2 regions of the Streptomyces litchfieldiae genome follow, and region 2 is predicted to be linked to the other one. Evidence: riboswitches for the same ligand, from Rfam matches in the RefSeq annotation. Region 2 holds a riboswitch; the other holds the start of a gene.
The links. Region 2 has a riboswitch for glycine ahead of gcvP (aminomethyl-transferring glycine dehydrogenase). Riboswitches for the same ligand answer to the same signal wherever they lie in the genome.

Region 1 (3,397 bases), on a different contig from region 2:
GCGGTGCAGCACCAGATCCGTGTCCGGGTCGAACGGAACGGGGTGCGCGTCGCCGATCTCCGCGGCCAGCAGGGGCAGTTGGCGCTCGCGCCGGATTCGTTCGACCTCCTCGTCCGCGCGGGCGACGTCCACGGTGTCGGGCGCGTGCCCGCTCAGCCCGAGCAGCACCGCCTTCGGCGTGCCGTGGCCGTGCCCGGTGGCGCCGAGCGAGCCGTACAGCTCGGCGCGCACGGCGGCGGTGTGCGCCAGCAGCCCCTCGTTCTTCAGCCGGCGGGCGAACATCCGCGCCGCGCGCATCGGGCCGACGGTGTGCGAGCTGGACGGCCCGATGCCGATGGTGAACAGGTCGAAGGCAGAGAGGGCCACGGCGCGTCGCTCACTCGCTGGTGAAGGCGGCGTACTCGTCGGCGGACAGCAGGTCCGCCGGCTCGCCGGCCGAGGTGTCCAGCCGGACCTTGAACAGCCAGCCGCCCTGGAACGGCGCGGAGTTCACCAGCGCCGGGTCGTCCACCACGTCCTGGTTGGTCTCGGTGACCTCGCCGCTGACGGGGGCGTACAGGTCGCTGACGGACTTGGTGGACTCCAGCTCACCGCACGGCTCGCCGGCGGTGACCGTCGCGCCCACCTCGGGGAGCTGGACGAACACGACGTCACCGAGCGCGTTGGCCGCGTACTCGGTGATGCCGACCGTCGCCACGCCGTCCTCGACGGGGGACAGCCACTCGTGCTCCTTGCTGTAACGAAGCTGCTCGGGGTTGCTCATGACGGAGATTCTCCTGGTGTGGATGGGCGATGAGGTGGAGGCGTTACTTCGCGCGCTTGTAGAACGGCAGGGCGACGACGTCGTACGGCTCGTGGCTGCCGCGTATGTCCACGCGGACGCCCTCGGTGCCCGGCACCGCGTGTTCCGGGTCGACGTACGCCATGGCGATGGGCTTGCCCAGCGTGGGCGACGGCGCGCCGGAGGTGACCTCGCCGATGACGGCGCCCGCCGCGTCCACCACCGGATAGCCGGCGCGCGGCACGCGCCGGCCTTGGGCCACCAGGCCGACCAGCGTGCGCGGCGGCCGGCCGGCGGCGCGCTCGGCCGCGCGGGTCAGGGCCTCGCGGCCGACGAAGTCGCCCGGCTTGTCGAACTTCACCACCCGGCCGAGCCCGGCGTCGAACGGCGTGGTGGCGGTGGTCAGTTCATGGCCGTACAGCGGCATGCCCGCCTCCAGGCGCAGCGTGTCGCGGCAGGCCAGGCCGCAGGGCACCAGGCCGTCCGCCCGCCCGGCCTCGGTGAGCGCCTCCCACAGCGGCACGGCGTCCTCGGGGGCGCAGAACAGCTCGAAGCCGTCCTCGCCGGTGTAGCCGGTCCGGGCGATCAGGGCCCGGCGGCCGGCCACGGTGCCGGGCAGGCCCGCGTAGTACCGCAGGCCGGCCAGGTCGGCGTCGGTGAGGCGGCCGAGGATGGCGGGGGAGGCGGGGCCCTGGACGGCGATCAGCGCGTACGCGTCGCGGTCGTCCCGGACCACCGCGTCGAACCCGGCGCCGCGCTCGGCCAGCGCGCCCAGCACCGTCCCCGCGTTGGCCGCGTTGGCGACGACGAGGTACTCCCGCTCGGCGAGCCGGTAGACGATGAGGTCGTCGAGGATCCCGCCCGCGGCGTCGCAGATCATGGTGTACCGGGCGCGGCCCACGCGCAGCGCGCCCAGGTTGCCGACCAGCGCGTGGTCGAGCAGCGCGCCCGCCTCCGGCCCGGTCACGGTGATCTCGCCCATGTGGGAGAGGTCGAACAGCCCGGCGGCGGTGCGGACCGCCTCGTGCTCGGCCCGTTCGCTGCCGTACCGCAGCGGCATGGTCCAGCCGGCGAAGTCGGTGAGGGTGGCGCCGAGGGCGCGGTGAACGGCGTCGAGCGCCGTCGTACGGGGGGTGTCGTCCGTCATGGGCTGGCTCCAGGAGGGCAGGGGTTGGCTGGCTTCCGGGCCCTCCCCATCTGTCATCGGCACCTGAGAGGTTCGCCGCGGCCCGGGCGGGCGCGGCTTGCACCGTGGGTGGGGCCGCGCCGCACGGGGCGGACGGCCCGCTTTTCAGATTCGCCTCCCGCACGCGGTACGGGGCCTGAGAGATTCAAGGGAGGACTTGCTCCTTCGGCGCCCCGGTGGCTTCCGGGGACTCTCCCGCGCGTGGTCTAACGGCCGGTATGCGGTTGTGTGCTGCGTCCACATCATCGCACGAACAACGGCCGAGGGCCGCCCCTCCGGGACCCGGTTCCGGGCGCCAGCCACTAGGGTTCCTTCGCGGGTGTTGAGGACCTGATGAGATGGTGGTCGAACGAGATGAGTGTTCCGCGGCAGGGTCCCGGCTTCGGCGGCGGCTGGCCGGGCAATGAGCTGGAGGAGATCCTGGCCGGCGCGCTCGGCTCCCGGGACGCCGGACCCCGGGTGCTGGCGGCGCTGGCCCGCAGTTCCCTGTGGATCCCGCTGCCCGAGGGCGGCGGCCCGGACAGCCGCACCCTGGACCTGCCCACCATCGATCTGAACGGCGGCGTATACGTCCCGGTGTTCAGTTCCGCCGAACAACTGCACCTGGGCGGCGCCTCCCACCTGTCGTTCAGTGTCGCCCCCGCTCGGGAGTTCGCCCGCGGGCTGCCGCCCCAGGTGGGCATCGCGGTCAACCCCGGCGGCACGGTCGGCATCCCCGTGCCGCCCAGCGCCGTGGCCGAACTGTGCCGCGAGACCCCGGGCCGGCGCACCCCGGGCGTTCCCTCGGGGGCGCGGATGCGGCTCTTCCAGCCGGACTGGCAGGAGGAGCCGACGGACTTCCTGTCCGCCGCCGCCGCCGAGCTGGCCGGGCTGTGGTACGTGCGCACCGCGCGGCGCGGGCTGGCCAGCGCCGAGGGCGGAGCACCCTCGCTGTTCATCGGCGTGGAGCTGGACCAGTTGGACGAGGAGACGCGCACGGCCGTCAACGGCGCGCTCGGGCGCGCGCTGGCCGCCCGGCCCGTGGTCTGGCCGGTCCAGCTCGTGCTCCTCGACGCCGCGGACGACCCCGTTGTGGACTGGCTGCGCGAGTGCGTGCAGCCGTTCTACTCCCGTGACGTCTAAGCGATGGCTGTGACGGGCATGTGAGGGTCGGCTGACGGGCACAGTGCATCCGAGTGGGCACGAGGAGGTCCGGACCAGGTGAGTGCGGGAGAAGGTCTCGAGGAACTGCTGCCCCGGATCACCCCCGACCGACTCGACACCTATGAGGAGCTGCTCGCCGCACTCGCCGCCAGCGAGGTGTGGATGCTGCTGTGGCACGGCCGGCCCGGCGATCCGGAGGCGCAGTACGGCAGCGTCGAGGTCGCCGGCCACGGGTACGCGCCGTGCGTCACGTCCGAACGCGAGCTGTCGGCGAGCGGCTGGACCCG
Region 2 (3,397 bases):
GTGCGGGCCGGGGAGGCCGAACTGCTGCGGCTGTTGGGCAAGGCGCACGGGGCCTCGGTGTACGCCATGGCCAACGGTGTGGACGAGCGGCCGGTGGTCGCGGACCGGGACACGAAGTCCGTCTCGGTCGAGGACACCTTCGACGCGGACGTCACCGACCGGGCCCGGATCCGTTTCGAGGTGGCGCGGCTCGCCGACCGCTGTGTGGCGAGGCTGCGCGCGGCCGGCCGGTCGGGGCGCACCGTGGTGCTCAAGGTGCGGCGGTACGACTTCACCACCCTCACGCGTTCCGAGACGCTGCGCGGGCCCACCGACGACCCGGCCGTGGTCCGGGAGGCGGCCGGTCGGCTGCTGGAGGGCGTGGACACCACGGAGGGCGTCCGGCTGCTCGGGGTGGGCGTCAGCGGCCTCGCCGACTTCACCCAGGAGGATCTGTTCGCCCAGTCGGTCCAGGCGGTCCGGGGCAGCCACATCGGGCCGGCGGCCCAGGAGGTGCCGGTCGTCGCGCCGGAGCCGTCCCCGGAGGGCCGGAGCGAGCCGTCCCCGGCGCGGAGCTGGCTGCCGGGGGTGGACGTGGCGCACGAGCGGTACGGGCCGGGCTGGGTGCAGGGCAGCGGGCTGGGCCGGGTCACGGTGCGTTTCGAGCGGCCGGACACGCCGCCCGGCCGGGTGCGGACCTTCGCCGTGGACGATCCCGAGCTGGCCCGGGGCGATTCGCTGCCGCTGGTGGCGGCTCAGCCCTGCCCGTCGTCCGGGGAGGCGAGCTGACCGAAGTCGCGGTCCGGCGGCACCGGGTCGCCCGGCGCGGCGCGCGGCACGTCCAGGCCGTAGTGGTGGTAGAGCTCCAGTTCCTGTTCGGGGGAGAGGTGCCTGCCGACGCCGAAGTCGGGCGCGTCCTTGATCAGCGACCGTGTGAACGGCACCCGCAGCGTGTCGTTCACCAGCTCGCTGGGCTCCAGCGGCACGAACGCGTCGCGACTGAAGAGTCCCGTGCGGACCGCCGCCCATTCGGGTGTCCCGGTGGCGTCGTCGAGATACACCTCGTCCACCGTGCCGATCTTGGCGCCGTCGCGGTCGAACGCCTTGCGGCCGATGAGGCTGCGCGGGTCGATGTCGGTCTGCACGATTCCTCCAACTGATCCAGCAGGTCCGGAAAAGGGCCGCTATGACCTACGTAAGAACACATTCCGGAAGCTGGCCAGTCGAGTGGCGCCCTGGTCCCCGGCGGGGGGTCCGCTGGTAGGCTCGAAGACGGTTGACAACCTCGTGCGGGAGAGTCCCGACGCCGCACGGCGCCGGGCGCCGAAGGAGCAACTCCTCCCCGGAATCTCTCAGGCCCCTGTACCGCGCGAGGAAGACCACTCTGGAAAGCAGGGTGGCGGCGGACGACAGCCCGCCGGCGCCCTCACCGACGGTGCAAGCCGGGGCGCGCGAGTGCCGCGGTGAAGCTCTCAGGTCGACATGACAGAGGGGGAGGCCCGCCGGGCAGTGCCGCCCGGCACCCCCGCAGGTCGTCGCGACCAGGAGGAGCCTTCCGCATGACTGTCCGCCACATACCGTTGTCCGCCCTGGAGCAGGGCACCCCCTTCGCCGCCCGGCACATCGGGCCGGACCCCGCCGCCGAGGCGAAGATGCTCGCCCAGGTCGGCTTCGGCTCGCTGGACGAGCTGACCGCCGCCGCGGTGCCCGAGGCGATCCGCACCACCGAGGCGATGCGCCTGCCCGAGGCCCGTGACGAGGCGGCCGTCCTCGCCGAGCTGCGCGCGCTGGCGGCCCGCAACACCGTGCTGCACTCCATGATCGGCCTGGGGTACTACGGCACGTTCACGCCGCCGGTCATCCTGCGGAACGTCATGGAGAACCCGGCCTGGTACACGGCCTACACCCCCTACCAGCCGGAGATCTCCCAGGGCCGGCTGGAGGCCCTGCTCAACTTCCAGACCGTCGTGTCCGACCTCACCGGCCTGCCCACGGCCGGCGCCTCGCTGCTCGACGAGGGAACGGCAGCCGCCGAGGCCATGGCCCTCTCCCGGCGCGTCGGCAAGGTCAAGGACGGCGTGTTCCTGGTCGACGCCGACTGCCTGCCGCAGACCATCGCGGTCGTCCAGACGCGCGCCGAGCCCACCGGGGTGGACGTGGTGGTTGCCGACCTGAGCGACGGCATCCCCGCCGAGGTCGCCGAGCGCGGCGTCTTCGGCGTGCTGGTGCAGTACCCCGGCGCCTCCGGCGCGGTCCGCGATCACCGCGCCCTGATCGAGCGGGCCCACGAGCTGGGCGCCGTGGTGACCGTCGCCGCCGACCTGCTAGCCCTCACCCTCCTCACCTCACCCGGCGACCTGGGCGCCGACATCGCGGTCGGCTCCAGCCAGCGGTTCGGCGTCCCGATGGGCTTCGGCGGGCCGCACGCCGGTTTCATGGCGGTCCGCGACTCCTACGCCCGCAGCCTGCCCGGGCGGCTGGTCGGCGTCTCCCGCGACGCCGACGGCGCGCCCGCCTACCGGCTCGCCCTCCAGACCCGGGAGCAGCACATCCGGCGGGAGAAGGCCACCAGCAACATCTGCACGGCGCAGGTCCTGCTCGCCGTGCTGGCCGGCATGTACGCCGTCTACCACGGGCCCGAGGGGCTGGCCGCCATCGCCCGCCGCACCCACCGTTACGCCGCGCTGCTGGCCGCCGGACTGCGGGACGGCGGGGTGGAGGTGGTGCACGACGCGTTCTTCGACACCGTCACCGCCCGGGTGCCGGGCCGCGCGGCCGAGGTCGTGGCCGCCGCCCGCGGCGCCGGGGTAAACCTCCGCCTCACCGACGCCGACCACGTCGGCATCGCCTGCGACGAGACCACCGGACGCGCCCAACTGGCCGCCGTCTGGGCGGCGTTCGGGGTCGCGGGGGATGCGTTCGGCATCGAGGCGCTGGACGCCCGCACGCCCGACGCGCTGCCGGACGGCCTGCTGCGCGAGGGCGAGTACCTGACCCACCCGGTCTTCCACCGGCACCGTTCCGAGACGGCGATGCTGCGCTATCTGCGGCGCCTCGCCGACCGGGACTACGCGCTGGACCGGGGCATGATCCCGCTCGGCTCGTGCACCATGAAGCTCAACGCCACGGTCGAGATGGAGCCGATCACCTGGCCCGAGTTCGCCGCGCTGCACCCGTTCGCGCCCATCGAGCAGGCCGAGGGCTATCTGTCGCTGATCCGTGAACTGGAGCAGCGGCTGGCCGAGATCACCGGCTACGACAGCGTGTCGCTCCAGCCCAACGCCGGCTCCCAGGGCGAGCTGGCCGGTCTGCTGGCCGTCCGCGCCTACCACCGGGCCAACGGCGAGCCGGACCGCACCGTCTGCCTGATACCGTCCTCCGCCCACGGCACCAACGCCGCCAGCGCCGTGATGGCGGG

Region 1: linked by a shared signal. The riboswitch ahead of gcvT (glycine cleavage system aminomethyltransferase GcvT) and the one ahead of gcvP (aminomethyl-transferring glycine dehydrogenase) in region 2 are both predicted to bind glycine.

What each region holds. Positions count from the first base shown of each region.
Region 1 covers NZ_JAVREL010000001.1:228,540-231,936, reverse strand. The annotation lists gene RM590_RS01075 (L-serine ammonia-lyase) at 1-366, opposite strand, end outside; gene gcvH (glycine cleavage system protein GcvH) at 377-763, opposite strand; gene gcvT (glycine cleavage system aminomethyltransferase GcvT) at 807-1,928, opposite strand; glycine riboswitch at 2,083-2,175, opposite strand; gene RM590_RS01060 (enhanced serine sensitivity protein SseB) at 2,322-3,089, shown strand; gene RM590_RS01055 (enhanced serine sensitivity protein SseB C-terminal domain-containing protein) at 3,168-3,397, shown strand, end outside.
Region 2 covers NZ_JAVREL010000007.1:154,399-157,795, forward strand. The annotation lists gene RM590_RS14590 (DNA polymerase IV) at 1-768, shown strand, start outside; gene RM590_RS14595 (PRC-barrel domain-containing protein) at 735-1,124, opposite strand; glycine riboswitch at 1,260-1,357, shown strand; glycine riboswitch at 1,358-1,478, shown strand; gene gcvP (aminomethyl-transferring glycine dehydrogenase) at 1,539-3,397, shown strand, end outside.